DNA from 4 places in the Streptomyces sp. DH10 genome. Region 4 is predicted to be linked to each of the others. Evidence: riboswitches for the same ligand, from Rfam matches in the RefSeq annotation. Region 4 holds a riboswitch; each other region holds the start of a gene.
What was found. A riboswitch is a leader RNA that binds a small molecule or an ion and turns the genes downstream of it on or off. The one in region 4 is predicted to bind cobalamin.
Positions count from the first base shown of each region.

Region 1: another riboswitch for cobalamin. It lies ahead of QC385_RS03035 (ABC transporter substrate-binding protein); the one in region 4 lies ahead of QC385_RS23585 (energy-coupling factor ABC transporter permease).
Region 2: another riboswitch for cobalamin. It lies ahead of QC385_RS34715 (ribonucleoside-diphosphate reductase subunit alpha); the one in region 4 lies ahead of QC385_RS23585 (energy-coupling factor ABC transporter permease).
Region 3: another riboswitch for cobalamin. It lies ahead of QC385_RS37925 (cobalamin biosynthesis protein); the one in region 4 lies ahead of QC385_RS23585 (energy-coupling factor ABC transporter permease).

Region 1 is NZ_JARVKU010000001.1:692,054-694,245, forward strand. It holds gene QC385_RS03030 (FecCD family ABC transporter permease) at 1-13, opposite strand, end outside; gene QC385_RS03035 (ABC transporter substrate-binding protein) at 10-1,035, opposite strand; cobalamin riboswitch at 1,119-1,277, opposite strand; gene QC385_RS03040 (CoA-binding protein) at 1,374-1,784, shown strand; gene QC385_RS03045 (APC family permease) at 1,957-2,192, shown strand, end outside.
Region 2 is NZ_JARVKU010000022.1:111,413-113,604, forward strand. It holds gene QC385_RS34710 (RNA-guided endonuclease InsQ/TnpB family protein) at 1-733, opposite strand, end outside; cobalamin riboswitch at 1,017-1,141, shown strand; gene QC385_RS34715 (ribonucleoside-diphosphate reductase subunit alpha) at 1,264-2,192, shown strand, end outside.
Region 3 is NZ_JARVKU010000027.1:63,047-65,238, reverse strand. It holds gene QC385_RS37930 (cobyric acid synthase) at 1-398, opposite strand, end outside; gene QC385_RS37925 (cobalamin biosynthesis protein) at 395-1,336, opposite strand; cobalamin riboswitch at 1,438-1,578, opposite strand; gene QC385_RS37920 (hypothetical protein) at 1,707-1,928, opposite strand; gene QC385_RS37915 (inorganic phosphate transporter) at 1,963-2,192, opposite strand, start outside.
Region 4 is NZ_JARVKU010000011.1:218,651-220,842, forward strand. It holds gene QC385_RS23580 (serine/threonine-protein kinase) at 1-939, shown strand, start outside; cobalamin riboswitch at 1,030-1,214, shown strand; gene QC385_RS23585 (energy-coupling factor ABC transporter permease) at 1,245-1,946, shown strand; gene QC385_RS23590 (energy-coupling factor ABC transporter substrate-binding protein) at 1,943-2,192, shown strand, end outside.

The DNA.
Region 1 (2,192 bases), on a different contig from region 4:
CGCGGACCGTCACTTCACGAGCCCGAACTCGCGCAGTCCGGCGGCTACCTTCTCCACTCCCTCGACCGTGCGGATGGTCGGGTTCATGGCCTGCCCGCTGAGCAGCACGTACCGCTTGTGCCTGACCGCCTCCATGTTCCTGGTGACCGGGTTGGACTCCAGGAAGGCGATCTTCTTCGCGGCCGACTCGGCGGTCTGCGACTTGCGGGTGAGGTCGCCGATGACGAGGACGTCGGGGTCGCGTTCGGCGACCGTCTCCCAGTTGATCTGCGGCCACTCCTCGTGCGTGTCGTCGAAGACGTTCTTCGCGCCGAGGGCCCGCGTGATGACGCCGGGCGCTCCGCAACAGCCCGCCATGTACGGCGACTCGGAGTTGGCGAACCAGTACAGGAGGGTGACGTCGGAGGCGTCGACGCCCCGTGTGGCCTTGGCCATGCGCCGCTGGAGGGAGGCGACGAGCTTGTCGCCCCGTTCCCGCACGCCGAACACGGTCGCCAGGTCGCGTACTTCGCCGTAGACGGTGTCGATGCCCAGCGCCTTGGCGCGCGCGCCGTCGCCGCCCCCGGAGTTGTCCTTGCCGGCGCAGTCCGACGGGGAGACGTACGTGGGCACGCCGAGCTTCTCGAACTGCTCGCGGGTGGCGACGCCGCCCTTGCCGAGGGTGGAGACGAAGGAGGCGGCGACGAAGTCGGGGCCGGCGTCCAGGACCCGTTCGAAGGACGGGTTGTTGTCGGAGATGCGCGGCACCTTCGCGTTGGCCTTCGCCAGCCCCTTCATCACCGGGTCGGTCCAGGTGGCCGTGCCCGCGAGGCGGTCGGCGAGGCCGAGGGAGAGCAGGATCTCGGTGGTGCCCTGGTTGAGGGAGACGGCGTGTCGCGGCGCGGCCTCGACGCGTACCTCGTGCCCGCAGTTGTCGAGGGTGACGGCGGCCTTCTCGGCGGTGGCCTTCGAGTCGCCGCAGCCGGTCAGGAGCAGGGAGCCGGCCGCGAGCAGGACGGCGGCACGGGCGGGTCGGGCAGGTCGGGCGAGGGGCACGGAAACCAGTCCTCAGTCGTCGAGGGCTCGATCGCGGAGCCCGGTCGTACGGTGCTCCCCCGCCGCGGACCGCCGCGGGGGCCGCCAGCAGGTCTTCGGACTCGGGTTCGTCCGGTACGGGGCGCCTTCCCGGACGTCACACGCCGTCCAGTGGCCGAGGCCCCGCCCGTCCCCCTCACCGCTGCGCGTCAGTTCCGGATTCGCACCGGATTCCCTGACCCACGTACATGGGTTCGACTGGCCTCGGCAAGCTATCACGGAGGGCGCCGGGGAATCACCGCGCACCGTCCGTCGTTGTGCGGACGACAGTTCTTCCGCGACTTTCGAGGAGGCCGCCGGTGTACGGCGACGAGGCAACGGTCCGCAGGATCCTCACCGGGCTCGGCGACACCTGGGCCGTGGTGGGCCTGTCGTCGAACGAGCAGCGCGCGGCGTACGGCGTCGCCGCCGTGCTCCAGCGCTACGGCAAGCGCGTCGTGCCCGTGCACCCGAAGGCGGAGACGGTGCACGGCGAGCAGGGGTACGCCAGTCTGGCGGACATCCCCTTCGACGTGGACGTCGTGGACGTGTTCGTGAACAGCGATCTCGCCGGAGCCGTCGCGGACGAGGCGGCCGCGAAGGGCGCGAAGGCGGTGTGGTTCCAGCTCGGCGTCATCGACGAGGCGGCGTACGACCGGACCCGTGCCGCGGGACTGGAGATGGTGATGGACCGCTGCCCGGCGATCGAGATCCCCCGGCTCGGGCAGTGACCTCAACGATTCCTCATCGCCGCCTACAGAATTCCTGAAACACTTCCCAGGAAATACCCGCGCCCGGTCAAGGCTGCGCAACTCGCCTTCTGCCGCCGGATAATCGATTCCTAATCTGAGGCCTCTTGCTCGCCGAACTCTCCGAGTTCATTTATGAGAGGCCCTTGAATTCATGGTAAGAGACGGCCTCCGCCGGGATGTCGGACTGATCGGCCTCATGTGGGCGTCGGTCGGCTCCATCATCGGCTCCGGCTGGTTGTACGGCGCCGAGAAGGCGGTCGTGGCGGCCGGCCCCGCGGCGATCCTGTCCTGGCTGATCGGCGCGGTCGCGATCGTGCTGCTGGCACTGGTGCACGCGGAACTCGGCGGCATGTTCCCGGTCGCGGGCGGCACTGCGCGCTATCCGCA
Region 2 (2,192 bases), on a different contig from region 4:
GTAGCCGTACCCGCTCGCGGATCCCGCCGAGGTGCTCGACGGCAATGCCGCGACCGGTGCGTTGGGCAACGGACACGATCTCCTTGCTGATCCGGTGGTTCACATGGGTGGCATGGCGGCGTTCCTTCTGTGCGCGGCGGGTGGCCGAGCGGGTCCGCCTGGCCTGGAGTTCGGCACGTTTGCGGGCCTGCCAGCGCCAGTAGCGGGACAAGCGGCGGCCCTGGTGGTTGGTGCCGTCGCTGGTGGTGGCGAGGTTCACGATGCCCCGGTCGACCCCGATCCAATCGGCAGGCTCGTACACCTCCGGGCCGGGGATGTCGCAGGTGGCGATCAGGAACCACTTCCTGCCGCGCTGGACGAGGTCGCTCTCGCCCTTGCAGTACTGCACGAGGGTCTTGAGCTGCTCGGGGGAGCAGACAAAGCGGATGCCCTTCATCCGCCCGGCGACGGTCCAGATGGACACCGTGCGTGCGTCGTACTGCCACGACAGGCAACGGTCGTCGAACGGCTGGGCCGCCTCCGGGCGGAAGGCGATCGGTGAGCCGACCGCCCTGCGGTGCCGCTTGGAGGTGGGCGAGCCCAGGTTTCCGGCCTGAAGGTTGTCCTTGAGGTTCTCGGCGAAGGCAACCTGCGAAGCGTAGGTGGCGGCCCGGTTGCAGGCGCGCAGGGTCGCCTCAAGCGCCGACGCCTGCTCGGGCGTCGGCAGCAACTTCACCTGCACGACCAGCCTCATGGCATCGGACCGTAGTACGACATCCGCACACACAACCGCTATTCGCCCCGCACTCACCACAGCAGGTGACCCGCGGGACGACTGTTCGCATTCCCCGGCTCCGCCGGGCAGCCGTGGGCGGGCGCCCCTCGCCGGACAAAGAGCCGACGCGGCGACGCTCCGCGTCGCGGCCGACAGGAGGCGATTGCTCCCCGGCGTAAACGCCGAGGCATCCTCGCCAGAAGCGGGTGAAACCGTCGCGGCACTACATCTAGGGGTGCTTTCTCAACCCGGCACAAGATGTATGCTCATGCTCGCTGTCGCCGCAGGGGAATCCGGTGCGAATCCGGAACTGTCCCGCAACGGTGTACTTGTGCGTGTTCGCGCACAGGCTTCAGTCCGAGGACCTGCCGACAGCGCGCCCGGCCGCCCGGCCGGTGCGCCCTGACGTCCGGGCCTCGCGGAGTGGGCCGGTGGACGCGACGCCGCGTGCGCTCGCGTGCTGCCCGCTGCCCTGCGAGGCCCCCGTGCCGAGCGAGGGAGAGCCCCACGTGACCATCGCGCCAGCCGATCCGGTCTCAGCCGCCGAAGAAGAGCAAGACGGTCCTGGTGCCGCGCTGCTGCGGACCCTGACCGAGCTGACCGCCGACCTCCCCGACGCCGACCCCGGCCGGGTCGCCGCCGCCGCGCTGCGCGGCCGGTCCGCGCGGGCCGACGAGTCGGAGTTGCGCGAGCTGGCGACGGAGGCGGCCGCCGGCCTCATCTCCGAGGACCCCGCCTACTCCCGGCTGGCCGCGCGCCTGCTGACGATCGGGATCCGCGCCGAGGCCGCCTCGCAGGGCGTCACATGCTTCACCGAGTCCGTCGCGGTGGGGCACCGGGAGGGCCTCATCGCCGACCGGACCGCCGAGTTCGTGCGCGTCCACGCCGCCCGTCTCGACGCCCTGATCGACACGGCCGCCGACGACCGCTTCGGCTACTTCGGCCTGCGCACGCTGCACAGCCGCTACCTGCTCCGGCACCCGATCACCCGCAAGGTGATCGAGACGCCCCAGCACTTCATGCTGCGCGTCGCCGCCGGTCTCGCCGAGGACGACACCCGCCGCTCCGTCGACGAAGTCGCCGCGCTCTACGGGCTGATGAGCCGGCTCGACTACCTCCCCTCCTCCCCCACCCTCTTCAACTCCGGCACGCGGCACCCCCAGATGTCGTCCTGCTACCTGCTCGACTCCCCCAAGGACGAGCTGGACTCGATCTACGACAGGTACCACCAGGTGGCGCGGCTGTCGAAGCACGCCGGCGGCATCGGCATCGCGTACTCCCGCATCCGTGCGCGCGGTTCGCTGATCCGCGGTACCAACGGCCACTCCAACGGCATCGTCCCGTTCCTGAAGACCCTCGACGCCTCGGTCGCCGCCGTGAACCAGGGCGGCCGCCGCAAGGGCGCCGCCGCGGTCTACCTGGAGACCTGGCACTCCGA
Region 3 (2,192 bases), on a different contig from region 4:
CAGATCACCGCGTCATACGTGCCCCGCAACTGCTCCAGGCAGTCCAGTACGGTCCCGAGCAGCTTCTGCTGCCGTCCGCCGTGGTACCCGCGTGCGCTGAGCTCCCCGACCGGCTTGCCCAGCAGCACGACCTGACTGCTGCTCTCGCCGCCGGGCTTGAGCAGCACCGGGTTCATCAGCGCGGTCGGCTCGACGCGGCAGGCCTGCGCCTGCATGGCCTGCGCTCGCCCGATCTCGGCGCCTTCCTTCGTCACGAAGGAGTTGAGGGACATGTTCTGCGCCTTGAAGGGCGCCACCTTGACGCCCTGCCGCACCAGCCACCGGCAGATCCCCGCGGTCACGACGCTCTTGCCTGCGTCGGAGGTGGTACCGGCGACGAGAAGCCCACCGCCCGTCATGACGTACGCCCTTTCGCGATGCGGCGCGCGGCGACACAGACGCCGAGCGCGAGCCAGCCGACACGCCTGGACAGCCGTACGGCCCGTTCGATGTCCCGGGTGGCGACGGCGCGCCCGGCCCCGTTGAGCACGGGCCGGTGCTCGACGCGCCCGCCGTACGACAAGGTCCCGCCCAGCCGCACCCCGAGCGCCCCCGCGAACGAGGCCTCCACGGGCCCGGCGTTGGGGCTCGGATGCTTGGCGGCGTCGGCGCGCCAGGCCCGTACGGCTCCCCGTGGATCGTCTCCCGCCAGGGCCGCGAGCACGGCGGTCAGCCGGGCCCCCGGCCAGCCCGCCAGGTCGTCCAGCCGGGCGGAGGCCCATCCGTAACGCCGGTACCGGGCCGACTTGTGCCCGACCATGGCGTCGAGGGTGTTGACGGCGCGGAACCCGAGGAGTCCCGGCACACCGCCGACGGCCCCCCACACGAGCGCCCCCACGACCGCGTCGGAGGTGTTCTCGGCGACGGACTCGACCACGGCCCGCGCGATCCCGTCGGCGTCGAGCGCCTGCGGATCCCGCCCGCACAGATGCGGCAGCCGCACCCGTGCCCCGTCGACGTCCCCCGCCTCCAGGGCACGCCCGATGGCCCGCGCCTCCCGCGCGAGCGAAGTCCCCCCGACCACGGCCCAGGTGGCGGCACCGGTCAGCGCGGCGGAGGCGACGGCGGAGTCACGCACGGCCCGCGCGGCGACGCTCCCGAGCGCGACGGCTCCTCCCGCGCACACCACGGTGTGCAGCGCGCCCCAGCCCCGGTGGTCCCGCCACAACACCCGTTCCACGGCTCCCGCGGCCCGCCCGAACACGGCGACCGGATGCCCCCGGCGAGGATCGCCGAGCAGCAGGTCACCGATCAGACCGGCGGCGGCGCCGTACGCGAAGACGCGACCGGCACCCATGGGCTCAGCCGTCCGTAGGGGCAGGCAGGGGTGGGGTACTGAACTTCGATCGGCAGCCGCGCATGGCGATATGTCCTCACTCAGGGTGTCCGCGCCCTGGTTCGACTAGACCGGCGGTGAGAGTTCCTGGCTCCCGGGGAATCGCTACCCCGGTGACAGTGGCGGGACCGCGCCGGACTTCCACCGGCTTCCTCTCCTGCCGCCGTTACTGGCCCCGGCAGTCCACCACGGCCGGGAACAGCCGTCAACTTGCCGTTGACCTGCGAGGGGAGACTGTGGAGAAGCCCACACCGCCCCCTGTCACACGAGGACGGGCGGGACAGGACCGAAGTCCTGTCCCGCCCGTCGGGAACCTCGTGCGGTCGGGCCGTCAGGCCACGATCAGATAGATCCCGTACCCCACAGCCGCCGCGCACGCCGCGAAGCACGCGTACGCGCCGGTGACCGCGAGGCCCGCGGATCCGCCCTGGGCCACCGCCCGTTCGCGGCGGGACAGGCCGGTGATGCCGAGGGTGAACAGGGCCACCAGGGCCACGGTGACCACGAGGCTGACGCCGAAGACGGAGCCGAGGGCCGCCCAGTCGATCTTCATATCGGAGACTCTTCCTTGTTACGGGTCGGCGGGGTCAGACCGTGGTGGTCGTCGAGGGCGTCCGCTCGGCGGTGGCCTGCGCCGGGAACGACGGCACCGGGTCCTCCGCCGCCTCCGTTGCCGTGCCGGCCGGCGGCGGCGTCACCGCTGCCATCGCCGTGGTCACCACACCGGCGGGCTCCGCCTCGTCGGTGTCGTTGACGTTGGTGTGGTCGACGACCTCACGCCGCGAGATCTTCCAGATCGCCGCGCTGGAGGCGACGA
Region 4 (2,192 bases):
GCCACCGGCCAGATCGTCGGCACCGGCCTCTACCTCGCGCCCGAACGCGCCCTGGGCCGGCCTGCGGGTCCCGCCTCCGACATGTACTCCCTGGGGTGCGTGCTCTACCAGCTCCTCAGCGGCCGCCCGCCGTTCCAGGCCGACACCGCCGTCGCACTCCTCCACCAGCATCTCGACAACGTTCCCGTACCGCCCCGCGAGCTCGGTGTCACCGGTCTGCCGCCGGCCTTCGAGAGCTACCTCCTCGCCCTGCTCGCCAAGCAGCCCGAGGACCGGCCCACGGCACAGCAGGCCGCCGAGTGGTTCGCCGGCGGCGCCTGGCAGGGGCTGCCCGAGCCACTGCCGGAGGCGGCGTCCCCGGTGCCGTCCTCCGGGCCGGGACCGTACGCGGCGTCCCCGGTGCCCTCCTCCGGGCCGGGACCGTACACGGCGGCCGGCACCGGCGCCCCGGCCACGTACGCGCTGCCCACGGGGTCTCGCACCGCCCCGGGCGGGCGTTCACGTCGCTCCGCACCCCGTAACGGCCCCGGCAACCACCGGAGGCTGGCCGCGGCGGTGGCCGCGGCGGCGCTGTTCCTCGCCGCGATGCTCGCCGGCATGATGTGGTTCTCGCCCGACAAGACCGCGACGGAGGGTACGGAACCCGACGCGTCGCCGTCCGCGAGCAGCCCGGCCGCCGTCTCGTCCGCCGGCTCCGCCGAGCCCCTCTCCTCCGCCCCGGCGCCCGCCACGACTCCCCCCGCCGGCACAGTGGCCGATGTCACCCCCTCCCCCGCGGCCCCCGGCACCCCGACCTCCGCCGAACCGACGCCCGGCCTCTCGAGCCCGACGCCGGAGGCGATCAGCGACCCGCCGCAGAAGGCGGACAAGCCCAAGCAGGAACAGACTCCGCAGTCCTGGGAGAACGGGGAGGACGATGACGGAGAGGGCGACGACTGAGCCCTCCTGCGCCGGTGTGCGAGCGGTCGCCCCTTCACGCGCCCCCTCGCGCGCCCCCTCGGCTGGCTTGTCATGGCCCTTATCCCGGCATTACTGTCACCACGCCTTGGTGAACGGGAAATCCGGTGTGATGCCGGTGCGGCCCTCGCCACTGTGATCGGGAAGTCCGGCTCCAGCCCTCGCGGGCAGCCACTGGGTTCTCACGAACCCGGGAAGGCGGAGTACGGGCGGTGGGACCCGTGAGCCAGGAGACCGGCCAAGGCGCGTCAACCATCCACGAGGTGCTGGAGAGGGTCTGCTGAGCCATGCACATTGCCGAGGGTTTCCTGCCTCCGGCGCACGCGGCCGCCTGGGGTGTCGCGTCTGCGCCGTTCGTCGTCCACGGAGTCCGGTCGCTCACCCGTGAGGTGCGCGAGCACCCCGAGAGCACCCTGCTCCTCGGTGCCTCCGGCGCCTTCACGTTCGTCCTGTCCGCCCTGAAACTGCCGTCCGTCACCGGCAGCTGCTCCCACCCCACCGGCACGGGCCTGGGAGCCATCCTGTTCCGGCCGCCCGTCATGGCGGTGCTGGGCACGATCACCCTGCTCTTCCAGGCACTGCTGCTCGCGCACGGCGGTCTGACCACGCTGGGCGCCAACGTCTTCTCCATGGCGATCGTCGGCCCCTGGGCGGGATACGCGGTGTACCGGCTGCTGCGGCGGTACGGCGCGCCGCTGATGGTCGCCGTGTTCTTCGCGGCGTTCGTCGCCGACCTGTCCACCTACTGCGTCACCAGCGTGCAGCTGGCGCTCGCCTTCCCCGACCCGGGCAGCGGGTTCCTGGGCGCGCTCGGCAAGTTCGGCTCCATCTTCGCCGTCACCCAGATCCCGCTCGCGGTGAGCGAGGGACTGCTGACGGTCCTCGTGATGCGGCTGCTGGTGCAGTCCAGCAAGGGCGAACTGACCCGGCTGGGTGTGCTCATCGCCGGCAAGCAGTCCCGCGGCGAGACCGAGGCGGTGGCCCGATGAGCAGGAACACGAAGATCAACATCCTGCTGCTGCTCGTCGTGGTCGCGCTCGCCGTGCTGCCGCTCGCGCTCGGTCTCGGCGACCACAAGGAGGAGCCCTTCACGGGCTCCGACGGCGAGGCCGAGACGGCGATCACCGAGATCGAGCCGGACTACGAGCCCTGGTTCTCGCCCCTGTACGAACCGCCGTCCGGTGAGATCGAGTCGGCGCTGTTCTCCCTCCAGGCGGCTCTCGGCGCCGGTGTCC